3 regions of the Methylobacterium flocculans genome follow, and region 3 is predicted to be linked to each of the others. Evidence: predicted binding sites of a transcription regulator. Region 3 holds the regulator's gene; each other region holds the start of a gene.

Region 1 (9,741 bases), 1.3 Mb from region 3:
CGGCCGAAGGCGTCGGAGGTGCGCAGCTCCCTGCGGCAGGCGGACGCCATCGCGGAGAGGACGCGGTCGCCGGCCGGATGCCCGTAGCCGTCGTTGACGGCCTTGAAGTGGTCGAGATCCACCATGATGCAGGCGAGCGGGTGTCCGTAACGCAGGGCCAGGGCGAGCGCGCGGGCGCCCTCGTCCCGGAAGGCCCGGCGCGACAGCACCCCGGTGAGGCTGTCCGTCATGGCGACGCGGCGCAGTTCGAGTTCGCCCATCACGATCTGGGACAGGTCGGCGAGGGTCTCGGCCTCCCCGTCGCAGAAGGCGCGCGGACGCGTATCCATGGCGCACAGGGTGCCGATGCTGTGGCCGTCGGGGGTTCGCAGGGGAACCCCGGCATAGAACCGGATCCGCGGCGGACCGGTCACGAAGGGGTTTTCGCAAAAGCGTGCATCGGCGCGGGCATCCGGCACCACGAGGATGCGGGGCTCGCGCATGGCGACGTTGCACAGGGCCGGCCCCCGCGCGGTCTCGCAGGCTTCCACGCCCGACCGCGCCTTGAACCACTGCCGATGCCCGTCGATCAGCGTGATGGTCGACATCGGCACGTCGAAGATGCGCCGCGTCAGCCGGGTAATGCGGTCGAAGCCCTCTTCCCGGGGCGTATCGAGGATGTCGTAACGGTCGAGGGCGACCAACCGCCCCGCCTCTCCGCCCTGCGCCTCGCGCCCCATTGTGTGGTCTCGTCAGGTCCTGGTCTCGGGTCGATCCGACAAGGCCTAACCCAAGTTGGTTTACGAAAATCCTGACGGCCTCGATCGTTTCCGATCCAACCCGGGGCCGCCCGGACGGATGACCCGCGCCCCCCGGTCGAGGTCCGCCGTCAGTAGCTCTGCGTCGGCCGGTCGAGGACGCGACGGCCCATCAGGCTCGCGGCCAGATCCACCATCAGGTGAGCGGTGCGCCCGCGCTCGTCGAGGAAGGGGTTGAGCTCGACGAGGTCGAGGCTGCCGACGAGGCGGGAATCGTGCAGCATCTCCATGATCAGGTGCGCCTCGCGGAAGGTGGCGCCCCCCGGCACCGTGGTGCCGACGCCGGGCGCGATGCCGGGATCGAGGAAATCCACGTCGAGGCTGACGTGCAGGCGCCCGCCGGCCGCCGCGACCCGTTCGAGGAAGGTCCGCAGGGGAGCGACGACACCGGCCTCGTCGAGGGTGCGCATGTCGTGGATCAGCATGCCCGACTCGCGCACCGCGACGCGCTCCGCCGGGTCGAGGCTGCGCGTGCCCATCAGGCAGACATGACGGGCGTCGATAGGGGCGGGCGGAGCCGGCAGGTAGCCCGCGAAGCCGGCGCGCCCGGTGGCGTAGGCGAGGGGCACGCCGTGCAGGTTGCCGCTCGTGGTGGTGTCGAGGGTGTGGAAATCCGCATGCGCATCGAGCCAGAGCACGAAGAGCGGACGCCCCTCCTCGGCGGCCCGGCGGCCGAGGCCGGACAGCGTCCCGGCCGAGAGGCTGTGGTCGCCGCCGAGGAAGATCGGAAGGCCCTCGGCGCTCGCCGCGTAGGCGGCGTCCGCGATCACCGCCGTCCAGGCCGCGACGGCGCCGAGGTGGCGCAGGACCCCGTTGGGATGGGCGCGCGGGCTGGCGGGGCCCGGCGCGAGGTCGCCCGCATCGACGATGTCGAGCCCGAGGCCGGACAGGGTCTCGGCCAGCCCCGCCGCCCGGTAGGCGCTCGGCCCCATGTCGCAGCCGAGCCGGCCGGCGCCCTCCTGCACGCGGACGCCGATCAGGGTGCAGCGTGTGTTCGTCATGGCATTCCTCGCGTCGCGGCCCCCTCGGCTCGCCGGACCGGCGGGCGCCTTGCCAGGGCCGTGCCGCCGGGCAGGTAGGGCGGGGCGGCGCCGACCGCGAGGTCCCCGCCACGGTGACGGCGGGTTGCGCCTCCCAACCGTATCATCACGATATCAGAACGAATGCATCGCCACGTTCTGTTGGATCGAACGGTCGCGACATGGGCCTATGGGTCATGACGAACGACGCCCCCATGACCGCCACCGACCCGCCCGACCGCATCACGCGAGCCCCCGCGCCCCTGCGCACGCGCCTCACTGCGCACATAACCGCGCACATCACGGCGCACCTGCCCGGCCTGGCGCTCTGCCTCGCGGTGAGCGCGGCGGCGATGCTCCTCGAAGCCGTCGAGGTGCGCCTGTTCGGCAATGCCTGGCTCGAAGCGCTGGTGCTCGCCATCCTGATCGGAACCGTGCTGCGCACCCTGTGGACGCCCGCGCCGCGTTGGGACGCCGGCATCGATTTCGGGGCCAGGACCGTGCTCGAAATCGCCGTGGTGCTGCTCGGCGCCTCCTTGAGCCTGACCACGCTGCTGGAGGCCGGCCCCGGCCTCCTCCTCGGCATCGCGGGGGTCGTCGCCGTATCCATCGCGACGAGCTACGCCATCGGCCGGGCGCTCGGCCTGCGGCACCGCTTGGCGATGCTGGTGGCCTGCGGCAATTCCATCTGCGGCAACGCGGCGATCGCCGCCACCGCCCCGGTCATCGGTGCCGAGGGTGAGGACGTCGCAGCCTCCATCGCCTTCACGGCCGTGCTTGGCGTGCTGGTGGTCGTCCTCCTGCCGCTGCTGGTGCCGCTGCTCGGCCTGTCGCCGATGCAGTACGGCGTGCTGGCCGGCCTCACCGTCTACGCCGTGCCGCAGGTGCTCGCCGCCACCGCCCCGGTCGCCGCGCTCAGCGTGCAGGTCGGCACCCTGGTCAAGCTCGTGCGGGTGCTGATGCTCGGCCCCGTGGTGCTGGCCCTCTCGCTGGGGCGGAGGCGGTCGGGTCGGCCGGGAAGCCCCGCGCCGGACCGCGTCCCGCTGCACCGCCTCGTGCCCTGGTTCATCCTGGCCTTCCTGGCGCTCGCCGGGCTGCGTGCGGCGGGGCTGATCCCCGAGGCCGTCCTGCCGATCCTCGCCCGGGCCGCAACCCTGCTCACCGTGGTGTCGATGGCGGCCCTCGGCCTCGGGGTCGACGTGCGGGTCGTCGCCCGCGCCGGGCTGCGCGTCACCCTCGCCGTCGTCGCCTCCCTGCTGGCGCTGGGCGGCATCAGCCTCGGGCTGATCCGCGGCCTGGGTATTCTCTGATCCCGAGCGGGGCTTCTCTCGCCTTGGGCAGGACTTCTCAGCCGGCGGGCGCGCGGGCGATGAGGGCGAGGAGCGCGTCCGCCGCGCGGCTGCGGTAGCGTTCCCGGTGCCGCAGCACCCGGAAGAGCCGCGCCGGCAGCGTGAGGTCGGCCCGCACCAGGGTGCCGGCGCGCAGGGCGCCGGCGACCACCGAGGCCGACAGCACACTCGCCCCGCCGCCGGCCTCCACCGCCGCCCGCACCGCCTCGTTCGAGGGCAGTTCCAGGGCCACCTTCAGGCCGGCGGGCGGGAGGCCGCGCGCCTCCAGGGCGGCCTCGAAGGCCGAGCGGGTGCCCGAGCCCGGCTCCCGCAGGACCCAGTCCGCCGCCGCGAGGGCCTCGCGCCCGATCGCGCCCCCGCCCGCGAAGGGATGCGTGGGCGCCACCACGAGCACGAGTTCGTCCCGCGCCACCTCCGTGCTCGCCAGGGCGGGATCGTCGCGCTCGCCCTCGACGAAGCCGAGTTCGGCCCGGCCTTCGCGGACGGCGGCGGCGGCCTCCGCCGTGTTGCCGACCTCGAGGCGCAGCACGATCTCCGGATAGGCCCGGCGGAAGGCCACGAGGTGCGCCGGCAGCCAGTGGCTGGCGATGGTCTGGCTCGCCTGGAGGGCGAGCGTCCCCCGGCGCAGGCCGCTGAGATCGGCCAGCACCAGTTCGGCGGCCTCGGCCCGGGCCAGGACGGCGCGCGCCTCGTCGAGGAAGACCCGGCCGGGTTCCGTGAGCTGGATGCCGCGCCCGACCCGGTGGAACAGCTTCGTGGCATGCCGGCCCTCGAGGGTGGCGATGGCCGCGCTCACCGCCGACTGCACGAGGTTGAGCGCCTCGGCGGCCCGGGTGACGTGCTCGCGCTCGGCCACCGCCACGAAGATCCGCAACTGGTCCAGGGTCATGGGGCAAGGGTCATGGGATAGGACGGGTCATGGGAACGAGAGGGCGCGGGGGTCGCCCGGTGATAGGGGGGCAGGCGGCCCCTGCCTATCCCCCCGGGTCGCCCGCCATTCGGTGACAGGCTCGGCCTCGCCGACGCGGGGCGCCCGTCGCATCAAAGGATTTGTTAACCAATCCGGCCCCAGCCTCGCGGGATCGGCGTGGTAAGAGGCCGGACGGACATCGGCGCGGCGAAGGACGTTCGAGGCCGGTCGCGCCCAGGGTTGTCCTTAATCCCGCCCTGTTCTCCGAGCCCATTGGTGGAGGCCGGTGGTCCTGCCGCAAGCAGAGGCCAGGCGGTCCCGGATAAGGAAACGAACCCATGATCAAAACGCTGCTGGCGCTCTTCACCGTCGCCGCCGTCCTGACCATCCGGGCGTCCCTGAAACTTCTCTGGCTTCCGTTCCAGAGCTTCGGCGGGCTCCTGCGCGGCCGCCCCGCCGCGACCTGATCCAGGATCGCGGCTCCATCGGATCAGGGCGACGCCGCCGGCCGGGCGGCGCCCCGCGTGCCGGCCCGTGACCGTTGCGCGGATACCGGCCGGGCCTTGCCGCGCGGGGCGCGCGTCGCGGGCCGTGCGGGCGCGGCGGAAGCCCCCGCTGCTGAGCCCTCGGACTCGGACACCTTGGGCGCGTGGGCATCGAGGAAGCGGCGACATGCGTCGAAGCGCGCCTCGACCTCGGGCGGGCAGGCGAGGCCCCGGTCCTCGGCCAGGCGGCGCGCATAGGCCAGCATGGCGGCGCTCGGGGCCCGCTCCGCGCCCACCCCGTCGCGGGCCTCGGGGCGCGGCCCCGCATGGGCGTCGAGGAAGGCCCGGCAGCGGGCGAGGCTGCTCTTGCAGCCGCGGGGCAGGGGCACGCCCTTGCGGGCGGCCAGCGACACCGCGAAGGCCACCATGGCGGGCGTCGGCGGACGGGCCTCGCCCTGGGCCGCCGGGTTCGCGCCCGGCGGGATCAGGCCGGGATCGAGGCTGACGACCTCCGCCCGCCCGATGGCGTCGATCAGGGCGTCGAGCCGGGCGCGGGTGCGCGCACGGAAGCGGTCCGCCCGCGCCAGCGCGTCCGCCCGGGTGGTGGCCCGGCCGATCTCGGCGAGATCCGCCTCGAACATCGCCCGCCCCACCGGATCGCCATAGGCCGGGAACACCCGCCGCACCGCCGCGATGAAGGCGAGCCCCACCTCCGTCACGGTGATGGCCGGATCCTTGCCGCCGGCCAGGCTGATGTAGTGGCTCTTGAGGAGCTTGGGCAGGATGGTGTCGCGGGTCGCCGCCGTGCCGAGCCCCTTCGGCTCGTTCGGGTTGACGGGGTTCTCCAGGGCGCGCTTGGCCGCCGGATCCTCGACCTGATCGATGAGGCGGCCCATCACCACCGGCAACTCGCCGCGGGTGATGCGCCGGGGCGGCTCGGTGACCGCCTGCGCGATCTCGGCGCCGGTGGCGCGGGCGGCCTCGCCGTCGGTCACGGCCGGCAGGCGGGCGACGCTGGCCTCGTCCTCGCGCCGCGCCTTGCCGGGGACGATGTCGGGCTCGGCCTCCGCCTCGGCGCCGTAGACCGCCCGCCAGCCGGGCACCCGGACGACGCGGCCGGTCACCGAGAAGCGCCTCGGGCCCGGCGCGGCCGCTGCCTCCGGGATCTCCCCCACCGAAACCTCCGCCGCCACGCTGGTGCGGGCATCGATGCCGTCGGGCAGGTGGGCGGCGACGTAGGCCTTCGCCACGAGGTCCCACAGCCGGATCTGCTCGGCGTTCAGCCGGCCCCCCTCCGGCACCTTGCGCAGGGGCACGATGGCGTGGTGCTCGCCCGGATCCTTGACGTAGTGACCCTTCGCGCCGCGCCGGATGATGGGGTCGTCCGTCATCAGGGCCGCGAGATCGGGGCGCACGCGACCGATGGCGGCGAGCACCGCGCCGGCATCCCCCGCCTGCCCCTCCGGCAGCGATTCCGACTCGGTGCGCGGATAGCTGAGATAGCCCTGGTCGTAGAGTTCCTGGGCCAGCCGGGCGGTGTGCTGCGGGTCCCAGCCGAAGCGCTTGGCGCAGCGCCGGGCCAGGGTGTCCTTCGAGAACAGGCGCGGCGGCGCGCGGCGCACGTCGCGCTGCTCCACCGCCAGCGGCCCGGACCAGGCGGCGGCGGCCGCCGCGATGGCCTCGGCCGTCCCGCGCGCGAAGATCCGCTCCTTGGGCATGTGCCACAGGGTCAGGGCGGCGCCGGTGCCCGTCTCCACGTGCAGCGCCACCTTGTAGAAGTCCTGCGGCACGAAGGAGCGGATGCGCGCCTCGAGATCGGCCAGGATGGCGAGGGTGGGCGACTGCACGCCGCCGAAGCGCCAGGGCTCGCGGAAGGCGGGCGGGCGCAGGCGCAGGGAGATGGCGCGGGTGCCGTTCAGGCCGAGATGGTAATCCTCGTACTGGCGGCAGAGCGCCTCGAGATAGGCCGCGTAGTCGCGCTCCCCCGAATCCGGCTCCCGCGCCAGGGTCGCGAAGGCGCGCCGGATCGAGACGTCGTCCAGCGCCCCGAGCTTCAGGCGATCCACGCGCCCGCGCCAGCCGAGATGCTCCAGTACCTCCCAGGCGATCATCGAGCCTTCGCGCCCCGGATCGGTGGCGATGATGACCCGCTCGACGCCCCGCAACGCCTGGGCGATGGCGGCGATCCGGCCCGCATGGGACTGGCCGGACCGGTTCGTGCCGCACTGGAGCGGGATGGCGTCGAGGACGATGGGCAGGGCCTCGAAGCGCCAGGGCTTCCAGTCGGGCCGGATCCGGCCGGGCTCCTCCGCCGCGAGGAGGTGCCCCTCGGCCGCGACGCAGACGGTGCCGGGCGAGCGGAAGAAGCGCTGGAGCTGGCGCATCGCCGAGGGCTTCTCGAAGAAGAACAGCGTGCGGCCGGGCACCGGACCGGGCGTGGCACTCACCGTCATGACCGTGCCCCGCCGCCCCCGCGATCCGTCCGGGCCGCGCCTCGACCGTGCCGGCCGGCGCCCCGTCAGTTCTCTCTCTGTTCTCTTATGAGGGCAGGGAGCGGTTCGTGGCAAGCGGCTTGTCGCAGGCGGCACCGGAGCCGGCGCGGGCCCGGGGCTCAGCGCACCCGGGGCAGGACATGCTCGGCAAAGCGCCGCATCTCCGCCTCGAAGGGCTGGAACTGCAGCATGAACAGCGCGATGCCGGCCCCGTGGAAGGCGCGGATGCGCTCCGCGACGGTCGCGTAGCTGCCCACCAGCCCGGCCGCCGTGCCGCCGTTGGTGCCCACGTGGCGGCTGGCCGCCGCGTCGGTCTTGGCAAACATCACGCTCGCCGCATCGGTGCGGGCCCGCGTCTCGGCCCGCAGGGCCGCGTCGCGATGCGCCAGGGCGAGGAGCCGGGCGTGCTCCGCCTCTGCCGCCGCGTCCGTCTCGCGGGCGATCACGAAGGCGGAGAGGCCGTAGCGCAGGGGCGTCCGGGCGGTGGGCCGACGGGCCAAATCCGCGATCAGGGCCGCGACGTCGGCGAGGGGCTGCCCGTTGATGAACCAGACATCGGCCCGCTCGGCCGCGAGCGCACGGGCCGGCTCCGATTCGCCGCCGAGATAGATCGTCGGGCGCGGCCGGAAGGTCCCGGCCGGGCGCAATTGGTAATCCGAGACCTGGAAATGCGGGCCCGCATGGGTGACGCGCTCGCCCCGCATCAGCCGGTCGACGAGCCCGATCCATTCGGCCCCATAGGCGTAGCGCGCGTCGTGGGCCGGGAACGGGAGGCCCGCCCGCTCGAACTCGGCCCGGTTCCAGGCATTCACCAGGTTCAGGGCGAAGCGCCCTTGAGCGATGTGCTCGATCTGCAGGGCCATCTTGGCGAGCACGACGGGGTGGTAGAGCCCCGGCTTGATCGCCGCGATGATCTCGATGCGGCGGGTGAGGGCCGCCAGGGCGGCCGAGGCCGTCCAGGCCTCCAGCTGGTCGCGGGCATCGTCGAAGGGGTTGGCCGTGTGCTGGGCGACGAGCACCGCGTCGAAGCCCAGCGCCTCGGCCTCCAGCACCAGGGCGCGGTTGCGCTCCCAGGTGGCGTCGTCCGGTTCGTCCGGATCGTGGTGGGCGGCCCGCGCGCCGTGGACGGCGGCCCAGATCCCGAAGCGGGGCGGGGGGCTCACCTCAGCCCGCCCGCGCGCCGGAGGGCTGCCAGATGCGCACGCCCGTGGCGTCGAGCCTGCGCGGGATCAGCCGGGCCTCGTGGAAGGTGTCGGCGATGGCCTGCTGCTCGCCGAGTTCCGCACGCACGACCGGGGTGACCTCGTAGGTCCGCCGCCGGTTCACGGTAGCGACGACCTCCGGCGACAGGTCGCCCCAGATCGGGGCGAGCAGGGCCACCGCCGCCTCCGGCTCGGCCTTCACCCAGCGGCCGGCCTCCTTCAGGGCCTCGTAGACGGCCGCGACCACGTGGGGGTTCTCGGCCACGAAGCTGTCATTGGCCAGATAGTAGCGGTGGTAGCTCGACAGGCCGGTGGCGTCGGCGAGCACCCGGACCGGGCGCTTGGCCTGCGCGATGGCGAGGAACGGATCCCAGATCACCCAGGCATCGAGGCTGCCCTGGCCGAAGGCCGCGAGCCCTTCCGGCGCCTGGAGGTAGGCCGGCTTGATGTCGGCGATGCCGAGGCCCGCGTTCCTGAGCGCCGCCGCCAGGATGAAGTGGCAGCCCGAGCCCCGCGACACCCCCACCGTGCGGCCCTTCAGGTCGGCGATCGTGCGGATCGGCGATTCGGCCGGGACGATGATGGCCTCGGCCGAGGGCGCGCCGACCTCGCGGGCGTAGAAGGTCAGGGGCGCGTTGGCGGCCTGCGTGAAGATCGGCACCGCGTCCGCCACGTCCGCGTGGAGATCGACCGCCCCAGCGTTCATCGGCTCGATCACGCTGGTGAACAGGTGCCAGGAGGGCGCGAAACCCAGCGGCTTCAGGCGCGCGTCGAGGGTGCCCTTCGCCTTCAGGACGGTGAGCAGGGTCGAGGAGCGCTGGTAGCTCAGGCGAACGGTGCGCTCGGCCGCCCGCACCGCCGGGGCGCCCAGGGGCAGGAGCGCGGCGGCGCCGATCCCGGCGCGCAGGATCATCCGGCGCGACGGGGTCGCCCCGCGCGGCGTGTCGTCGGTCATCATCGGCTCCGGATCGGGATATCGGGTCCGGCGCGGCCTCACCCCGGCCCATCACGGGACCGGGCGGCGCGCACCAGGTTTCAAGCGTGTTCGACTTCGGATCATTTGCCGTACGGCAGGACGATCACGCATTATTCATCCTTTCTACAGACACTGATCGCCGACACGCAAGAAAACGCTTTTCCGAATTTTAGCCAAACCTTGGATCGATGTTTCTCCGGCCCGTTCCGGGTGCCGAAACACCTGTCCTCCCTCCGCATCGACCCGGTTCAGGAGGCAACCCGCACCGCGCCCGGCGCCTCGGGACGAAACCCCGCACCGGGATGGCTCGCCTTGAGACGGGGCCCGGCGTCCGGGAACAGCTTCTCCCGGAGCGTCCCCTCCCGGTAGCGCGTCTTGAAGACGCCGCGCGCCTGCAGTTCCGGCACCACGAGGTCGACGAAGGCCTCGAGGGTCTCGGGGGCCACCGCGCGGGTCAGGTTGAATCCGTCGGCATCGGTGGCCTCGGCCCAGGCGACGAGTTCGTCGGCGA
Region 2 (9,741 bases), 2.1 Mb from region 3:
AGGCAGCGCCGGATCGCGTCCGGTCGCAGCGTCACGTGCGGGTGGTCCTCCATCTCCACGGCCACGACATGGGCGCCGAGGCGCTCCACGTCGGTGCGCAGGTCCTCCAGCAGGATCCGCATGTCGGTGGGCACCGCCGCCTCGCCGGAATCACCCCGCGCGAAGGCGAGGTAGGCTTCGAGCATCCGGCTCATCTCATCGACGTCGCGCTGCAGGTCCTCCACCTCGGGCGTCTGCTCGACCAGCGCCAGCGAGAGCTTGAACCGGGTGATGATGGTGCGCAGGTCGTGGCTGACCCCGTTGAGCATCGTCGTGCGCTGCTCCATCGCCCGCTCGATGCGCCGCTTCATCTCGATGAAGGCGTGGCCGGCCTGGCGAACCTCGCGGGCGCCGCGCGGCCGGAACTCGATCTCGCGGCCCTTGCCGAAGCTCTCGGCCACCGCCGCGAGCCGCAGGATCGGCTTGATCTGGTTGCGCAGGAACAGGATCGCCACGCCGAGCAGAACCAGGGACGACCCGCTCATCCAGAGCAGGAAGATGTGCGAGTTCGAGGCATACGCCATGCTGCGCCGGGCGGTGACGCGCATCACCCCGTCGGGGATCGAAACCCGGATCTCGATGAGACTGGAACGTCCGACCGTGTCGATCCAGTAGGGCCGGCGGATCTGACGCCGGATCTCGTCCGAGAGCGCCTCGTCGAGGATGGAGAAGAACGGGCGCGGTCCAGCGGGCGGGAGCTTGGCCGCCTTGAGGATGTCGACGTCGAGGTTGAGCCGCTCGCCGGCGATCCGGCTGAGGGTCTCGGAATCCTTGTCCTGCGGGTAGCTCTCGTAGACGTCGATCAGCGCGGCGACGTCGGCGGTGACGGCGGCCGAGAGTCGGCGCGTCACGAGTTGCCAGTGGCGCTCCATGAAGGTGTAGGCGATCACCGACTGGAGCAGCACCACCGGCGCGATGATGATGATCAGCGAGCGGGCATAGAGGCCCTTGGGCAGCACGTCGCCCACCGCCCGGGAGAGAATGCGCCAGAGGCGGCGGGGGCGGGGCAGGGCGGCAAGCCAGGAGGCCGTCCGCCGCAACGGGCCTGTGGCGGCCATGCGATCACGCATCCATGGGGCGGTCAGTCGACCGCGAGGCGGTAACCGACGCCCCGCACCGTCTGCAGGAACAGGGGATTGGCCGGGTCGACCTCGGTCTTGCGGCGCAGGCGGTTGATCTGCACGTCGATGCTGCGTTCGGCGGCGAGCCCCCCGCCGCCGGCCAGCGCCTCGCGCTCCACGTTGCCGCCCTTGGCCTCCGCCAGGATGGTGAGGATCTCGCGCTCGCGCTCGGTGATGCGGATGGTCTCGTCCTCGCGCCGCAACTCGCCGCGATCGATCCGGTAGGAGAAGGGCCCGAAGGTGACGGTGTCGTGGCTCAGGGCGCGCCCCCCCTCGTCCACGCTGCGCCGCTTGATGATGTTGGTCAGGCGCAGGATGAGTTCGCGCGGCTCGAAGGGCTTGGGCAGGTAATCGTCGGCGCCGATCTCGAGCCCCATTACCCGGTCGTTGGGGTTGGAGCGGGCGGTCAGCATCAGGATCGGCACCCGCGAGGACCGGCGCACCTCGCGGGCATAGTCGAAACCGCTCTCGCCCGGCATCATCACGTCGAGGACCAGGGCGTCGAAGACGAAGCACTGCGCCTTGGTGCGCGCTTCCGGCACGTTCCCGGCGGAGGTGACGCGAAACCCCTGCTCGCAGAGGAAACGCGCCAGCAATTCCCGCACGCGGCGGTCGTCGTCGACCACGAGAACGTGCGGCGCGTGATCGGGCAGCTCGACGCCCGCACGGGGGCCCGGCGCCGCCATCAAGCGGCGCTCCGGACGCGCCGGGCCATCAGGCGGCGCACGGCCGCGCGCTCCTCGGGCTCGATCATCCCGAACAGGAAGCTCTCGGCCGAGAGGGGCGTCTCGTGGCCGGACTCGGAATCGGCGAGCGCCCGCGCCACGCGGCGGCTCTGGACCCGGATGAGATCGTCGGCCAGGGACCGGCCTGCGCTGGTGCAGAACAGCAGCCGCTGGCGGCGGTCGCTCGTACCGGTCTTCTGGAGGATGTAATCCTGCCCGATCAAATCCTTGAGCACCCGGTTCAGGCTCTGCTTGGTGATGCGCAGGATTTCGAGGAGTTCGGCGATCGTGAGGCCTGGGTAGCGATCCACGAAGTGCAGGACCCGGTGATGCGCGCGCCCGAAGCCGTACTGCGCCAGGATGCGATCCGGGTCGCCAACGAAGTCCCGGTAGGCGAAGAACAGGAGTTCGATGAGATCGTCGCCGGACCCGGCCGACGGCAGCGTCTGATCGGCATCGTGCATCGCGCGGGCTGTCACGTCGGGGCGACCTGCAGTTACGTCAGTGTTGTTGACATGTTCCAGGCGGAGCCGGGGCCGTCAAGCCATGCCGCCCCCGCGCCCACGGGTGATCGCGAGGCCCGGCCTTCCCCGGCCGCCGCTCCGCCCTGAGACATCCCGCCACGGGACGGTGTCGTTCCCGGCGGGCACGAGGCGGAACTCCGGGGCAGGCGGGACGTTCACCAGAACATTTCAGGAACACGAGGGCAGACATGGCCAAGACCCAGCATTCCGAGGCGGACGCCAACCCGAAGACCGACCCGAAGGACACCTCGAACCAGATCAAGGATCCGAGCCAGTGGACGACGGGCGGCGAGCCGATGACGGGCGCCCAGGCGTCCTACCTCAAGACGCTTTCCGAGGAGGCCAAGGAGCCTGAGGCGTTCGACCCGGACCTCGACAAGGCCGAGGCCTCCCAGCGGATCGACGCCCTGCGCAAGGAATCCGGCAAGGCCTGAGGGCCGGTCCGCTCCCCGGTCGCGATCGCGTCGGGGATCGGCTTCCTCATCGTGGCGGAAGCTCTCGCGGGCTTCCGCCACGGTGGCTCGATTTGTCGGGGACCGGTTTAAAGGCTTCGCAAGGAACCGGTGCTATTCGTTCGCCCGATCGACCTCGGCGAAAGACCACCCGCACCCATGGCCAGACTGGACACGACCGTTTCCAGACACCGCGCCGAAAGCGGACGGTCCGTGCGCCTGAGCGTGCTCCGGTTCTGGACCGACCGCGCCGGGGCGACGGCCATCGAATACGGCCTCATCGCCGGGCTGACCTTTCTGGTCATCGCCGGCTCGCTGAAGCTCTTCGCAGAGCGGATGACGCTGATGTACAATTATATCGGCAACAGCCTCGCCGGAGCCTTCTGAGCGTCGCGCCTCGACCGGCAGGATGGCGGTGAATGCTCGGGGCGTCCCAGGACCGTGTCCGGCGCCGGCCTAGCGCCCCCCGCGACCGAACCCCGACTTCGACGCACCGGGCTTTGGATCGAACGGTCCCTTCGCGGCCGGCCGGTCGGTACCCGAACCTCCGTCCTGCGGGGCCTGCCAGAAGGTATCGAACAGGCGCTGCATCGCGCGGGCGTTCTCCTGCTGCACCTCCAAACCGGTCTGGAACATCTGCTGCATCACCGCGAAGGGCGCGTCCGTCGCGGCCGCGTCCCGAGGGGCCGGCTCGGGCTTCGCCGCCATGGTCAGGCGGGGCGGAGCCTTCCGGGCCTGAGGTACGCTTGCGGCGGGCAGGGCGGCCCCGCCGGATCGCAGGAACGCCTGCATCATCTCCGACCAGGCCTGGGGCGTGAACCCGAAGGGCTGGGGCGCCGGCTGCGGCGCGGGGGCCGGAGCCTGGTTGACCATGACGTGGACGATGCCCGCCACGACCATGCCGGCCATGACCGGAAGCATCTGCTTCAGGGCCGGTGTGGCGACGCCGCTCACGGTGGCGGCCTGCTGAAGGATGGCCTGATTGAGATGCGACGAGCCGAAGAGCTGCTTGACCAGAATCTCCATCTGCGGCGACTGGGCCGGCGGCGGCGTCGGGCCCACGAGGTTGAACAGATGGGCAATGCCCATGGGATCGTTGGCCGCGTTGCGCTGCAGCCCCATGGTCAGCGCGGGCAGGAGCGCCTCCATCGCCCGCAGGCTCTGATCCGGCGTCAGCCCGAACTGCCGTCCGAGACCCTGGACATTGGCGCCCGCCTGCGCCTGGAGGATGTCGAACAGGTTGAACATGGCGGCCTCACGGACGAACAGCGACATGCCCGAAGAGACCCCGGGCGCGCCCGTCGAAGTTTGTCGCATCCGATGGGCACTGACCAGCCCGCGCACCGCGCGGGCGCCCGATTCCGTGTCGACGGATGACGGGAATCGAACTTTTTTCACGCTCCGGAGGCTCCGATGCGCTTTTCCGCGCCCCTGATCGAGGCGCGCCTCGTGCGCCGCTACAAGCGCTTCCTGGCCGATATGGAACTGGGCGACGGCTCGCTCGTCACGGCCCACTGCGCCAATCCGGGCGCGATGCTCGGCCTGCTCGCCCCGGGGTCCCGCGCCCTGCTGTCGGCGTCCACGAACCCGGCGCGCAAGCTCGGCTTCTCCTGGGAACTCGTCGAGGCGGACCTGCCCGGCGGGCCGCAATGGGTCGGCATCAACACGATGCGCCCCAACGCCCTGGTGGCCGAGGCCTTCGCGCAGGGGGCCCTGCCGCCGCTGGCGGGGTACACGCGCCTTCGCCCGGAGGTCCGCTATGGACAGGGAAGCCGGGTCGACTTCCTCGCGAGCGGGGAGGGGATGCCGCCTGGCCACGTGGAGGTGAAGAACTGCCACCTCATGCGCGCGCCCGGCCTCGCCGAGTTCCCCGATTGCGTCGCGGCCCGGAGCGCGCGCCACATGGACGACCTCGCGGCGGTGGTGCGGGCGGGCGGGCGCGCCATGGTCGTCATCGTGGTGCAGATGCGGGCCGCCCGCTTCGACACCGCCCGCGACCTCGACCCCGCCTTCGACCGGGCGTTCCAGGCCGCCCGCGCGGCGGGGGTCGCCGTCCATGCCCATCGCTGCCGGATCGACCCGGCCGGGATCACGGTGGCCGATGCGATCCCTGTCGCCGATGCGATCGCGCGGGCGTAGGTTCGCACACCTTCGCGGGAGGTCGGCGATGGATGATGATCGGGTCTTCCTGCGCGAGCAGCGCGGGGTCCGCCGGGGCGCGGCCGGGGCGGCTCTGATCGGAGCCGTCGCCTTGGGCCTCGCCTTCGGGTTCGCCGGCCCGTCGAACCCGGCGGCGGGCGCCGGCGAGCGGATCGCCTTCGCCCTGCGTGTCGACGTCGTCGTCGTGGTTTGGTTCGCGGCGGCGGTCGCGAACGTTGCCCGGCTGCGCTTCGGATCCCCTGAGGATATCGGCGCCGGAACGGCCCCCACCGCCGGGCGGAGCGTCAGGATCGCAAGGGCGATTCTGGGGAATACAGGGGAACAGGCAGGCCTCGCGGTCTTCGCCCACGTCCTCGTCGCCGTCACCCTCGAGGCCTATGCCCTCGTGGTGCCGGTGCTGGCGGGCCTGTTCTGTGCCGGCCGGCTCCTGTTCTGGGCCGGCTACGGGCGCGGCGCGGCCGCCCGCGCCCTCGGTTTCGGCCTGACCTTCTATCCGAGCCTCGCCGCCCTGGTCATCGGGGCGGTCGCCGCCCTGTCATGACGCGCGTTCGAAGATGAGGTTCAGGCGGGTGCGCCCCGTCTGCCGGTAGCCGTGCTGCTCCAGCAGCGCGGGCAGGTCGATCTGCCACTGGTCCGTGCCGTTCTCCACGATGAGCAGGCGCGGATGCAGGGAGACCGGCGCCTCGCGCAGGAACGGTTCGAGGATCAGGTCCTCGGCCCCCTCCACATCGAGTTTCATGGCATCGATACGGTCGATGCCCTCGCTGCGGGCGAGTTCGAGAAGCGGCAGCGCGGGCACGCGGATCTGCGCGCCCTCGTTCGTGCCCACGATCTTCAGGCTGGATTCGCCCCGGTTGCGCGGATCGACGAAGAGCGTGAGCTCGCCGGCCTTGTCGGCCACGGCACAGGCCAGGGCCTTCACCGTTCCGAACGGGTTCTGGGCGATGTTGTAGGTCAGGCGATCGAACACGTCCGGCTGCGGCTCGATGGCGAGGATGCGGGCCCCCGGACCCGCAAAAGCTGCCACCGACAGCGCGTAGGCGCCGATATTCGCGCCGATATCCAGGAAGGTGCAGCCGGGCCGCAGCTTCGCCCGGAGGATGTCGCGCTCCTCGGGATCGAAGAATTGCGGCGTGAAGAGCACCTTCTTCTCGCAGTTGTTGTTATACGGGTAGAGCCGCATGCGGGCGCCGTAGCGCTCCACGTCGAGGGGCGCCCCGCGCAGCAGGCCGATCGCGATGCGTCGCAGGAACAAGGACAGCCGCCGCCCGCCCCAGCTCCCGTAGGAGAGCCGCCCGGTCTGCTCGGCGATGCGGGCGACGAGGCCCGTGGGTGCGTAGGTGCCGTAGGGTCGAATGTCTTTCATCGCGCCTGCTGATGCCAGGGCGCGGACGCGGCGGCAAGCCGGGACATGGTTGACGACCGACCCGCAGGGAGCGGCACAACCTGTTCCATTGTGGCAACACCGCGACCCAATCCCGGTGGAACGGGTCCAATCTGCCCTAAAAACAGGCGGATGCACAAAGGTTAGCTTTGCCGCAACGCGGAACCTTTGAGACCTTGAGCTTAACGCCGATCCTTCCGCAGAGTTCCGAACATGACGATCAACCGCCCGCTCCTGGCCCTCACGGCCGTGCTGCTGTCCTCGGTCTGCGCCTATGCCGCCGACCTGAAGACCCCCGTGGCTATCGCCCCGGCACCGGCGGCCTGCAAGGCGGAGATCACGTTCCCGGCCTATGGCGGATTCATCAAGCAGAACCCGAACCCCGCCTGCCTGACGCTGGGTGCGTTCGGCGACATCTATGTCGGCGGCGCGATCAGCGGGTACTTCTACGATCAGAGCGCCGTGACCACCATCGCGCTCCCCGGCATCGCCGCCGATCGCTATGCGCGCGCTGACTTCTCGAACCTGATGGGCTTCATCCAGAAGGCCGATGGCCCCTTCCAATTCTACGCCGCCGTCGGCGCCTATTCGATCCCGGGCCTGGGCGCGCCGATCTTCAGTGCCTTCGATCAGACCAACCTGCTCTTCTCGCCCGCTCCGATCGCCTTCGGCAAGTACGTGATCAACGACAACTGGTCGGTCCAGGGCGGCCGCATGCCGACGCTGATCGGCTCGGAACTGCCCTTCACCTTCCAGAACCTGAACATCTCGCGCGGCCTCCTCTTCGCGCAGGAGAACGTGATCAACCACGGCGTGCAGATCAACTACTCGGACGGCCCCTTGGCGGCCTCGTTCGCCGCGACGGACGGCTTCTTCTCGGGTGAGCTCAACTGGGTCACGGGCGCAATCACCTACAAGCTCGACGCCGCCAACACTGTAGGCATCAACGGCGGCACGCATTTCTCAACCTATAACAAGTTCGACTTCTCGGAACGCAGCTTCCGCAACCAGTTCGCCACCCCCGCGACGCTTCAGAACAGCAGCATCATCAGCGTCAACTACACCTACGCTGACGGTCCCTGGATCGTGACGCCGTACGTCCAGTACACCAGTGTCGAGCGGAACGATTTCCCCGCCGTCCCCGTTGCCGGGGCCGAAACGTTCGGCGCCGCGCTGCTGGCTGCTTATGCCTTCACAGACAACTTCTCCCTGGCCGGCCGCCTCGAGTACATCACCCAGAGCGGAACCCGTGGGGACTTCAGCCGATCGAGCCTCCTCTATGGTCCCGGCAGTTCGGCCTTCTCCTTCACCGTGACGCCGACCTTCACCTTCGATCGCTTCTTCGTCCGCGGTGAATTCTCGACCGTTCAGCTCTACGATATCAGCCTCATCGTCCCCGGCTTCGGTACCGGCTTCGGCCGCGACGGCCTGAAGACCTCGCAGGAGCGCTACATGATCGAGACCGGCATCACCTTCTGATCCCGAGCTCAATCCAGAGAGGACAACGCGGCGGCAGGGCAACCTGCCGCCGCTTTCATTTTACTCGGAGCGTCACGGTGGGGCTTCCGTCCGCGCCGCCGCCGGTCCAAGGAGGCAGGGACATGCCCCGACCGATAAGGCCAGAGCCCATGCAGAGCTTCGATTCCGACGGTGTCGCCATCGCCTATATCGACGTGCCGGCGGTCGGCGGGTCCGGCGATCCGATCCTGCTGATCCACGGCTTCGCCTCGAACCACGCGGTGAATTGGGTGAACACGCTCTGGGTCCGAACCCTGACCCAGGCCGGCTATCGAACCATCGCATTGGACAATCGGGGCCACGGCGAGAGCCAGAAGCTCTACGACCCGGAGGCCTACGGCTCCGACATCATGGCGCAGGACGCGCGCCGGCTCCTCGACCACCTCGGCATCGGTCAAGCCGACATCATGGGCTACTCGATGGGCGCGCGCATTGCCGCCTTCCTCGCCCTCGACGCGCCGGAGCGCGTGCGCTCGGTGCTGCTCGGCGGTCTTGGTCTGCACCTCGTGGAAGGACGGGGCCTGCCGGACGGCATCGCCGAAGCCCTTGAGGCGGAGCCGGGTGCTCCCGCCCCGAACCCCACCGCTGCCGCCTTCCGGACTTTCGCGGAGCAGACCAAGAGCGATCTGCGGGCGCTGGCCGCCTGCATGCGCGGCTCTCGCCAGGCCCTGTCGCGGGCCGAGGTGGCACAGATCGAGGCACCGACCCTCGTCACCACCGGCACCCTCGACACAGTCTCTGGATCCGGCCCGGCGCTCGCGGCCCTGATGCCGAACGCCAAGGCCCTGGAACTGCCCAACCGCGACCACAGCACGGCAGTGGGCGATCGGGGACACCGCACGGGCGTGCTGGACTTTCTCGCCGCGCGCGCCTGAGCCCGGACGCCATTCGGCGCCCCGAACCGAAAGCCACGACCGGATGCGGATCCTGGGTGCGGTCGGCTGGGGTGCGCTCAACTCTTCAGGCGATACCCGGTACGGAAGATCCAGGTGACGCCGGCAAGGCAGAGGCCGAGGAAGACCAGCGCCATGGTGATGCTGATCCCGATGCCGACGTCGGAGGTGCCGAAGAACGACCAGCGGAACCCGCTGATGAGGTAGACCACCGGATTGGCGAGGCTCAGCGCCCGCCAGAACGGGGGCAGCATCTCGATGGCGTAGAAGCTGCCGCCGAGGAAGGTCAGCGGGGTGACGACGAGAAGCGGCACCAGCTGCAGCTTCTCGAACCCGTCCGCCCAGAGGCCGATGAGGAAGCCGAACAGGCTGAACGTCACCGCCGTGAGCAGCAGGAACAGCACCATCACGAAGGGGTGTTCGATGCGCAGGGGCACGAACAGGGCAGCGGTCGCGAGGATGATCAGGCTGATCAGGATCGATTTCGACGCTGCCGCCCCGACATAGCCGAGCACGATCTCCAGCGGTGAGACCGGGGCCGAGAGGATCTCGTAGATCGTGCCGGCAAAGCGCGGGAAGTAGATGCCGAACGAGGCGTTGGCGATGCTTTGCGTCAGGAGCGACAGCATCATCAGGCCGGGCACGATGAAGGCGCCGTAGGCAACCCCGTCCACGGCGGTGATGCGGGAGCCGATCGCGGCCCCGAACACCACGAAGTAGAGCGAGGTGGCGATGACGGGGGCGACGATGCTCTGCAGGGCCGTGCGCCAGAAGCGCGCCATCTCGAAGCCGTAGATGGCGCGGACCGCGTACCAGTTCATGCGCGTTCCCTCACGAGGTCGACGAAGATCTCTTCGAGCGACGATTGGCTGGTCTGGAGGTCGCGGAAGCGGATGCCGGCCTCCGCGAGGTCGGCCAGGAGGGC
Region 3 (9,741 bases):
GCAGCGCTGAAGGGCGGTGACAGTGTGCTCGGGCGGGAAGTCGCGGCCCTCGGTAAGGCGGCCATGACCACGTCGCCGGATGCGGTGGAACGCGAATATTTCGAGCTCTTTGTGGGGGTCGGACGCGGCGAGTTGCTGCCCTACGCCTCCTACTACCTCACCGGTTTCTTGAACGAACGACCCCTCGCTCGCGTCCGCGAGGACTTCGCAGTCCTCGGCATCGAGCGGGACGAGGCCATGACCGAACCGGAGGATCACCTGGCGATTCTCCTAGATGTGATGGCGGGGCTTGCGGCCGGTCGTTTCCCGGTGGAGGGCGGGGGCGAGCGTGCCTTCTTCCTTCGGCACATCGCGCCCTGGGCAGAGCGATTCTTCGCGGATCTGGAGCGCGCCAGGGCGGCGCGGTTCTACCGCGCGGTGGGGGCACTCGGGCGTGCCTTCCTCGAGGTGGAGGCGGTCGCCTTCGCCATGGATGCCTGAACGGGCATCCGCACATTCGGGTTTGCGGCACTGGGCCGTCGAGGCCGGCGCTCTTGGAGGAACAACGACGATGGGACAGGATCAGAAAGACCAGCTCGGCCGTCGCCAGTTCTTCCGCGCGCTCGGGGGCGGCACGGTGGCGGCCGCGGTCGGCGTCGCCACCGCACCGATGACGGCCACCGAGGCCCAGGCCTACGACCCCGGCGCCGACGAGACCCGGTCGCGCTATCGCCTCAGCGACGAGGTGAAGGCGTTCTACCGGACCAACGGCTACGAAACTCTCCAGAACAGCACCAACGCCGCCGGGAAGAAGTGAGTCTGCGATGCTGACCAAGCGCAAGAGCGGCGAGGCGAGCCGCACCAAGCACCAGGCCGTTGCCGCCGGCCTCGCCGCCGGAGTGCTCGACCGACGCGGCTTCCTGAAGAAGTCCGGCCTCACCGCCGGTGCCCTGGCGGCGGCCGGGACGATCCAGCTCGGCGCGGTTCGTCAGGCGCGCGCCGCCGGCTCCTCGGCGGTCGGACCCGATGTCCAGATCAAGCGCAACGTCTGCACGCACTGCTCGGTCGGCTGCACGGTGACCGCCGAAGTGGTGAACGGCGTCTGGGTCGGCCAGGAGCCGTCCTATGCCAGCCCGATCAACCGGGGCACGCACTGCGCCAAGGGCGCCGCCATCCGTGAGCTCGTCTCCTCGGATCGCCGCCTCAAGTACCCGATGAAGCTCGTCGGCGGACAGTGGCAGCGCGTGTCCTGGGAGCAGGCCATCGAGGAGATCGGTGACAAGCTCGGCGCCATCCGCGAGAAGAACGGGGCCGATTCTGTCTACTGGCTCGGCTCGGCCAAATTCACCAACGAGGCCGCCTACCTGATGCGCAAGTTCGGCGCCTTCTGGGGCACGAACTCAGTCGATCACCAGGCGCGCATCTGCCACTCGACCACGGTGGCGGGCGTTGCCAACACCTGGGGCTACGGCGCCCAGACCAACTCCTACAACGACATCCGCAACGCCAAGACGATGATCATCCTCGGCGGCAACCCCGCCGAGGCGCATCCGATCTCCATGCAGCACGTGCTGTCGGGCAAGGAGATCAACCGCGCGAACATGATCGTCATCGATCCGCGCTTCACCCGGACGGCGGCGCATGCCACCGAGTACGTCCGCATCCGCTCCGGCACCGACATTCCGGTGGTCTGGGGCATCCTCTGGCACGTCTTCCAGAACGGCTGGGAGGACAAGGAGTTCATCGCGCAGCGCGTCTACGCGATGGACGACGTCCGCAAGGAAGTCGCCAAGTGGACTCCGGAAGAGGTCGAGCGCGTCTCCGGCGTACCCGGCGAGCAGCTGCGCCGCGTGGCCGAGAAGTTCGCCAAGGAGAAGCCCGCGACTCTGATCTGGTGCATGGGCGCGACCCAGCACACGGTCGGCACCGCCAACGTGCGCGCGCTCTGCATCCTGTGTCTCGCCACCGGTAACGTTGGGAAGCCGGGAACGGGCGCCAACATCTTCCGTGGCCACACCAACGTTCAGGGCGCCACCGATCTCGGCCTCGATGTCACTTCGCTGCCGCTCTATTACGGCCTCGTCGAGGGTGGCTGGCGCCACTGGGCACGCGTCTGGGACGTGCCCTACGAGTGGCTGCAGTCGCGCTTCGACGAGGTTCCCGCAGCGGCGGGGCGCAAGGCCCGCTCGCGCAAGGAGAATATGGAGGCCCCCGGCATCACCTCGACGCGCTGGTTCGACGCCGTGAACCTGCCGCCGGAGCAGATCGACCAGCGCAGCCCGATCAAGGCCTTCATGGTGTTCGGCCACGGCGGAAACACCGTGACCCGCCTGCCCGAGGCCATCGAGGGCATGAACAAGCTCGAGCTTCTAGTGGTTGCGGATCCGCATCCCACCACCTTCGCGGCGCTCGATGCCCGGCAGGACAACACCTACCTCCTGCCGATCTGCACCTCCCTGGAGATGGAGGGCTCGCGCACGGCCTCGAACCGCTCGATCCAGTGGGGCGAGCAGATCGTGAAGCCGGCCTTCGAGTCGAAGAACGACTACGAGGTGCTCTACCTCCTGGCCAAGAAGCTCGGCTTTGCCGAGACGCTGTTCAAGAACATCAAGGTCGAGAACAACGTCCCCTCGGCGGAGGATCTGCTGCGCGAGATCAACCGCGGCGGCTGGTCGACGGGCTATTGCGGCCAGAGCCCGGAGCGTCTGAAGGCGCATATGCGCAACCAGGCGAAGTTCGACCTGATCACGCTTCGCGCCCCGAAGGACGATCCGGAGGTCGGCGGTGACTATTACGGCCTGCCCTGGCCGTGTTGGGGCAAGCCGGAACTGCGCCATCCGGGCACGGCGATCCTCTACAACACCTCCCTGCACGTGAAGGACGGCGGCAGCACCTTCCGGGCGCGGTTCGGCACGGAGCGCAACGGCCAGACCCTGCTCGCCGAGGACAGCTTCACCAAGGACTCCGATCTCACGGACGGCTATCCGGAATTCACCTTCGGCGTGTTCAAGAAGCTCGGCTGGGATAAGGACCTCACGGCGGACGAACTCGCGACGATCCTCAAGATCGGCGGCGACAAGCCCGACACCGTGAGCTGGGCCACCGATCTGTCGGGCGGCATCCAGCGGGTCTGCCTCGACCACGGCGTGATCCCGTTCGGCAACGGCAAGGCGCGGGCGAATGCATGGAACCTGCCCGATCCCGTGCCGGTGCACCGCGAGCCGATCTACTCGCCCCGCCCCGACCTCGTGGCCAAGTACCCGACCCGGCCCGACGAGCGTCAGTTCCGCATGCCGAATATCGGCTTCTCGGTTCAGAAGGCGGCCGTCGAGCGCAACGTGGCGCGCGACTTCCCCATCATCCTGACCTCCGGCCGTCTCGTGGAATACGAGGGCGGCGGCGAGGAGACCCGCTCGAACCCGTGGCTCGCCGAGCTGCAGCAGGACATGTTCGTCGAGATCAACACCGGCGATGCCGCCGAGCGCGGCATCAAGGACGGGTCCTGGGTCTGGGTCACGGGCGCTGAGAACAGCTCCAAGGCCAAGATGAAGGCGCTGGTCACCGACCGTGTCGGCAAGGGCGTCGCGTTCATGCCCTTCCACTTCTCGGGATGGTACGAGGGCAAGGACATGCGCGACTTCTACCCGAAGGGCACCGACCCGGTGGTCCTCGGTGAGAGTTCGAACTCGGTGACCACCTACGGCTTCGACCCTGTGACGGGCATGCAGGAGACGAAGTGTACCCTGTGCCAGATCAAGGCCGCGTGAGAGGAGCGCATCCACTATGGCCCGTATGAAGTTCCTCTGTGACGCTGACCGTTGCATCGAGTGCAACGCCTGCGTCACCGCGTGCAAGAACGAGCACGAGGTGCCCTGGGGCATCAACCGCCGTCGCGTGGTGACGCTGAACGACGGAAAGCCGGGCGAGCGCTCGGTCTCCATGGCGTGCATGCATTGCACCGACGCGCCCTGCGCCGCCGTGTGTCCGGTGAACTGCTTCTACACCACGGCGGATGCGGTGGTGCTGCACTCCAAGGACATCTGCATCGGCTGCGGCTACTGCTTCTACGCCTGCCCGTTCGGTGCGCCCCAGTACCCGCGCGTCGGGAACTTCGGTTCGCGCGGCAAGATGGACAAGTGCACCTACTGCTCCGGCGGCCCGGAGCCGGACCTCTCGGTGGCGGAGTACGAGAAGTACGGCTCGAACCGCCTTGCCGAGGGCAAGCTCCCCCTCTGCGCGGAGATGTGCTCGACCAAGGCGCTGCTGGCCGGTGACGGCGAGATGATCGCTGAGATCTACAAGCAGCGCGTGGTCAAGCGCGGCTACGGCTCCGGAGCCTGGGGCTGGAAGACGGCCTATCGCGAGACCGTGGCGATCTGATCGCCACGACACCGATCCTGGGATCGCCGGCTCACGGCGATCCCGAGACGACACGCCACTCGAAAGGAACGCCGATGCGGCGGGCAGTCACGCTACTCAGCACCCTCGTCCTCGCCACGACGCTCCTGGCCGCTCCGGCGGCGTTCGAGCCCGCGCGGGCGCAGAACCCGCAGCAGCAGGACGGGCTGAACCCGATGGGTGCCAAGCCCACGGCCGACTCCGTCAACGAGGAATTCCTGTTCAAGCAGGGTTCCAAGATCCAGGGCCGCATCAGCATTCCGGACGGCAAGGCGGCGAACCTGATCCAGCCGCAGGGCCGCGAGTACCAGTCGTTCCGCGAGGGCTACCTGCCCTGGATCGGTGCGGCCTTCATCCTCGGAATGATCGCCGCGCTCGGCGGGTTCTTCCTCTGGCGCGGACGCATCCTCACCGACGACACCCAGGAATCCGGCCGGAAGATCCTGCGGTTCAATGCCTTCGAGCGCTTCACCCACTGGATGACGGCCGTCTGCTTCATCATCCTCTCGCTGTCCGGCCTGAACTACATCTTCGGCAAGCGCCTGCTGATGCCCCTGATCGGACCCGAGGCGTTCGGCGCCATCGCCCAATGGGCCAAGTACAGCCACGTCTATCTCGCCTGGCCGTTCATGTTCGGTGTGGTGATGATGTTCGTGGTCTGGATCAAGGACAACATCCCGAACCGCATCGATTGGGCCTGGATCAAGGCGGGCGGCGGCTTCATCGGCAAGAAGCACCCCCACGCGGCCCGCTTCAACGCCGGCCAGAAGGGCGTGTTCTGGATGGTCGCGGGCTTCGGTGCCGCCATGGGCGTCACCGGCCTGATGATGCTGTTCCCGTTCGCGCTCCTCGACATCAACGGCATGCAGGTGATGCAGGTCATTCACTCGCTGATCGGCATCGTGTTCATCGCCGGCATCCTGGCGCACATCTACATCGGCACGCTCGGCATGAAGGGCGCCTACGATGCCATGGGCAGCGGCGAGGTCGATCTTGCCTGGGCGCGCGCCCACCACGACCTCTGGGTCGAGCAGGAGCAGGCGAAGACCGCGAGCGGCCCGCAATTGGGTCGGGGTCGCCACCCCGCTCCCGCTGAATAATCTGCCAGGCCGCTCGGGCGGCGACGAGGATTACGACCATGAAAGCCTTCATCGTCGCCGTGATTGCCGCCATCGGCCTCGGCGTCCTGGCCATGTACGCCCTGACCAGCAATCAGACGTTCGCCTACCAGGCCTTCGCGACCACGGGGGCACGGGTGTCGGAGCCTGGCACCAACCTCGTCGGCGAGAAGTGGACCGGCGATCCGAACACCAACGACACCGGTGAATCGGCGCACGGCAAGGCGACCGGTGAACCCTCGCATCCGAAGCGCTCCTGAAACCCGAACGACGTCCCGTGCACCGCACGGGTACGGCCGCGCAACGAGTCCGGAACCAGGGGACCGAGCATGATCCACCGCCTCTCCATCGCCGCGCTCCTCTTGTCGACGAGCCTCTCCGTGCAAACGGCGTCCGCGCAGGATGCGGCGCCCGCCCGCGGCCCGGCGAACCTGTGCCAGGAACTCGTGGCCTTCGTGAAGAAGCCGGAGGAGAAGAAGCAGGAAGCCGCGACGCCGGCATCGCAATCGACCGCCGTCTCGAACGCCTCCGGCAAGAGTGACGGTCAACCTTCGTCGTCCGGTGGGCCGACGCAGCAGAGTTCCGGGCTAAGCGGGCCGACCAAGCCGGAGACCCAGGCTCCGACGGCCGACGCGCGTCCCGGGACAAGCGATGGCAAGGCCACGTTGGCGCATGCCAATGCTGCCGCGAAGAGCCCGCCCGCCCCGGCCGCGTCCGCCCCGAGCCCGAAGCCGGATGAAGCGGTCATCAGCCGGATCGAAACGGCTGCCGCCTCGAACGATCAGGTGGCCTGCCGCGCCGCCGCACGCACCATGCGCGTCGCCGGTGTCGTCATGACCCCGGCCCTTCTGGCTCTGGCCGCCCTCGATCCGAAATTCTACGGTGCCGAGCAGCCCTGAGGCGTTGGTCCGGTCCAAGCCGATCTGCGCAACCGACGGCGACGTCGCTGCTGCGCAAGGCATCAGGCGCGTCGGCTGTGCGGACCATTGGGCTTCCTGTGGCGGGATCCCCCTCGCAGGCCGCGAAGGTTCTTCCCGTGGAGCTGCTGAAGGTTAGGCTGCGGTACTCGCGATTTCGCGCGCCGCTTTACAGCTTCGATGATGTCACTGATCCACGGGGCAGCTGACGGGCAGCCGACCTCGATCGTCTCTACTTAATACGTCGAGTTTCTCACACCGTGATCCGCTTGGCCGCCGGATCGCGAGCTTTGTGAAGCACCACACTTCCGCTGCCTTCTCGCCTCGACGCTGAACCTGGTGTGAATCTCGCTCCGTTTCACCCCGTTCCAGGGGCGATGATCGCGATGGTCTTCCCGCAATTCTGTTGCGCCGCCGTGTGTCCCCTGCCACGGGCGGTTCCTTGGGGACCCTCGCCGGAACGATAGCTCCGCCGCCATTGATCCGCCTAAGGCCGGCGCGCCCTGCTCCGATAGACGCAAGTTTCGGCGTCATATGGGAACTCTTGCAGAACACTTGCGGAACGTTTAACGTGTTCGTGGTTTGTTTCTGCGGTCGCACGCCGCAGCCCACGGCTCCAACGAAGAGTGTTCCGCATGTTGACGCGTAAGCAACTGGATTTGCTCCAGTTCATCCAGCACCGGATGCGCGAGAGCGGCGTTCCTCCCTCCTTCGACGAAATGAAGGATGCGCTGGATCTCAAGTCGAAGTCCGGCATCCATCGCCTGATCACAGCGCTCGAGGAGCGCGGCTTCCTGCGCAGGCTGCCGAACCGGGCCCGGGCCATCGAAGTAATTCGTATGCCGGAGAGCTTGAGCGGCGACGCTGTCGGCGGACGCAGCAGCGTTCCATCGGAGCCGCGTCGGTTTACTCCGAGCGTGGTCGAGGGCGGCAAGGGCAAGGCTCCCCCGGCGGGCGCGTCGGTGTCCCGTCTGCCGACCACGCAGGCGATGGATGAGAGCGGCCGGGCGGTCACGATTCCCGTCATGGGTCGGATCGCGGCCGGTACGCCCATCGCCGCCATTCAGGAGCAGAGTCACTCGGTGACGATGTCTCCGGATTTCCTCGCCGGTGGCGAGCATTACGCCCTCGAGGTGCGGGGCGATTCGATGGTCGATGCGGGCATCCTGGACGGTGACCTCGTGGTCATCCGCAAGCAGGACACGGCGAATACCGGCGACATCATCGTGGCGCTGATCGACGACGAGGAAGCGACCCTGAAGCGCCTGCGCCGCCGGGGTTCGTCCATCGCGCTGGAGGCGGCCAATCCCGCCTATGAAACCCGTGTGCTCGGGCCGGATCGTGTGCAGATCCAGGGACGGTTGGTCAGTCTCGTTCGACGCTACTGAGCCTCGTCGTCGGGTCCGGCGTCGGCGTCCTCCGCGTTCGGCGTGTTCGATCCGGATTTCGTGGGCAGGCTGGGCGTGGTGGGCTCTGAGACGGCCACCGGGGGTGTGCTTGACGTGCGCCACGGCACCGTTTCGCCGGGACGACGTGCCGTCGTCACGATGGGCCCGTCACGGGTCAGTCTGATCGCTGTCGCCCCGTGGGTCTTGAGGAAGGCACGGTCGACGATCACTTTGGCCGCGCAACCGGGCGGAGCCTCCCGTTGCGTGATCAGGATGTCGGCCCTGGCGCAATCCTCGGGCAGCGCTCGCTTGTCGGTCGCAAGTGCGATTGTGCGCCCGTCGCTCATCTGCAGGGTACAGCCCAGACGGTCGCAACGCGCGGCCGGAGATGCCTTGATGTCCGCTGCTTTTCTGCCGTCGCCATCCGCCTTGAGCCATTGTTCGAGCACGAAGGCCGGGGGGCGACCGAGCATCGCGAGGCGCCCGGTTCGGTCGCGGATCGCCGCGCCGGCGCCATCACGGTCGATATAGAGGTCGTACCGGTCAGGCCGGACTGCGAGGCCGATGCCGACGATGGCCGGGATCAGACCGAGCCAGCGCAGGGACGACGCTGGCAGGGTGAGCATGACGACGGCGCAGGCGAGCAGAGCCAGTGCGCCGGTGCCGTATGCGGGTACGACGTAGGTCGCATGTCCGAACTCGGCAATCCAAGTCGAGATCGTGAGCATCCCCCGCACTGCCAGCCCCATCGCCCACCAGACCGGCTGATCGAGGGCGAAGGGATAGGCCAGGATTCCGAGCACGGCGGCGGGCATCACCGCCAGGGAGACCAGCGGCAGGGTCAGGGCATTTCCCACGAGGCCGAAGGGCTGCACCGTCTGAAAATGGTAGGTCGCGAAGGGCGCCGTAGCGATCTGTGCCACCAGGGTGGTGGCCAGCGTTCCGACAATGGCGGCGAGCAGCCATCCGACGGCGCGGGCGAAACGACCTGCGCCGTCGCGCCGGAACGCATGGCCGCCGAGCAGCGGCGCACAGGCGATGAGGCCGGCGACGGCTCCGAACGACATCTGGAAGCTCGGCCCCAGGACACCTTCCGGCTCCCGCGTGAGGGCGATCAGCGCCGCCAGAGCGAGGTTGCGCATGCTCAGGGCGGGGCGGTCCACCAAAATGGCGCCCAGCATCACCAGCGTCATGATGAGGGAACGTTCGGCGGCGATATCCCACCCTGAGAAGACGCAGTAGGCCGTCACGCCGAGCATCGCGCAGGCGGCAGCGATCTTCTTGATCGGCCAGTGCAATGCGAGGAACGGCACCAGGGCGAGGATGGCGCGGACCAGCCAGAAGACCACGCCGGCCGCCAGCACCATGTGGAGCCCGGAGATCGAAACCACGTGATAGATGCCCGCCGCCCGCAGGACATCGTTGGTCGCGCCGCTGATGAGGCCGCGCTTTCCGGTGACCAGGGCGGCCGCCACGGCCCCGGCCTGACCGCCATTGGCATCGGTGATGCGCCGCGTAAGCGCGTTGCGAGCCGCATCGATCGTCGATGCGAGGCGGGCCTGCCATGGCACCGTATCGTGCGGTGGCAGGACTTCGATCTTGCCGACGAGTGACCCGACCGCGCCGATTCCGCGAAAGAACGCATCGCGTGCGAAGTCGTAGCCGCCGGGCCGCGCGGCTTCCGGGGGTGGGAGGAGCCGCGCGGTGGCGGAGATCCGATCTCCCGGCTTGAGGATCATGGCCTTGCGGTAGGAGACCCGCACCCGGGTCGGTCGCGTCTCCGGCCCGAGCGTGCCGAAGCCCTCTACCCGTACGATCAGGCGTGCACCCTCGTCGCGCTCGTCCAGCCCTTCGATCGTCCCAGTCAGGGGCGCGATCGTCGTTCGCGACAGGATCGGGCCGGCCACGCGCTGCACCCGGAGCGTCGCTGCCGCGAAGCCA

What was found. The regulator LexA, encoded in region 3, represses DNA repair genes until DNA is damaged. The targets are predictions, from matches to a motif close to TGTTCNNNNTGTGTTCNG.
Region 1: the regulator LexA is predicted to act here: its motif matches at 7,081-7,098, upstream of OF380_RS23170 (type IA DNA topoisomerase).
Region 2: the regulator LexA is predicted to act here: its motif matches at 2,569-2,586, upstream of OF380_RS27010 (DUF3072 domain-containing protein).

The regions. Positions count from the first base shown of each region.
Region 1 covers NZ_CP107532.1:4,834,188-4,843,928, reverse strand. Annotated here, with positions in the region: gene OF380_RS23195 (sensor domain-containing diguanylate cyclase) at 1-719, opposite strand, end outside; gene rocF (arginase) at 869-1,798, opposite strand; gene OF380_RS23185 (YeiH family protein) at 2,032-3,126, shown strand; gene OF380_RS23180 (LysR family transcriptional regulator) at 3,164-4,054, opposite strand; gene OF380_RS23175 (hypothetical protein) at 4,414-4,542, shown strand; gene OF380_RS23170 (type IA DNA topoisomerase) at 4,566-6,944, opposite strand; gene OF380_RS23165 (LLM class flavin-dependent oxidoreductase) at 7,172-8,215, opposite strand; gene OF380_RS23160 (aliphatic sulfonate ABC transporter substrate-binding protein) at 8,217-9,167, opposite strand; gene OF380_RS23155 (LLM class flavin-dependent oxidoreductase) at 9,479-9,741, opposite strand, start outside.
Region 2 covers NZ_CP107532.1:5,670,623-5,680,363, reverse strand. Annotated here, with positions in the region: gene OF380_RS27025 (ATP-binding protein) at 1-1,097, opposite strand, end outside; gene OF380_RS27020 (response regulator) at 1,121-1,846, opposite strand; gene OF380_RS27015 (MarR family winged helix-turn-helix transcriptional regulator) at 1,846-2,349, opposite strand; gene OF380_RS27010 (DUF3072 domain-containing protein) at 2,598-2,843, shown strand; gene OF380_RS27005 (Flp family type IVb pilin) at 3,075-3,248, shown strand; gene OF380_RS27000 (DUF937 domain-containing protein) at 3,318-4,136, opposite strand; gene sfsA (DNA/RNA nuclease SfsA) at 4,275-5,000, shown strand; gene OF380_RS26990 (MAPEG family protein) at 5,029-5,562, shown strand; gene OF380_RS26985 (FkbM family methyltransferase) at 5,557-6,387, opposite strand; gene OF380_RS26980 (porin) at 6,619-7,884, shown strand; gene OF380_RS26975 (alpha/beta fold hydrolase) at 8,034-8,798, shown strand; gene OF380_RS26970 (ABC transporter permease) at 8,876-9,637, opposite strand; gene OF380_RS26965 (ABC transporter ATP-binding protein) at 9,634-9,741, opposite strand, start outside.
Region 3 covers NZ_CP107532.1:3,522,540-3,532,280, reverse strand. Annotated here, with positions in the region: gene OF380_RS16665 (TorD/DmsD family molecular chaperone) at 1-480, shown strand, start outside; gene OF380_RS16660 (formate dehydrogenase) at 551-796, shown strand; gene OF380_RS16655 (formate dehydrogenase subunit alpha) at 804-3,746, shown strand; gene fdh3B (formate dehydrogenase FDH3 subunit beta) at 3,763-4,359, shown strand; gene OF380_RS16645 (formate dehydrogenase subunit gamma) at 4,434-5,477, shown strand; gene OF380_RS16640 (hypothetical protein) at 5,516-5,755, shown strand; gene OF380_RS16635 (hypothetical protein) at 5,825-6,394, shown strand; gene lexA (transcriptional repressor LexA) at 7,048-7,800, shown strand; gene OF380_RS16625 (ComEC/Rec2 family competence protein) at 7,794-9,741, opposite strand, start outside.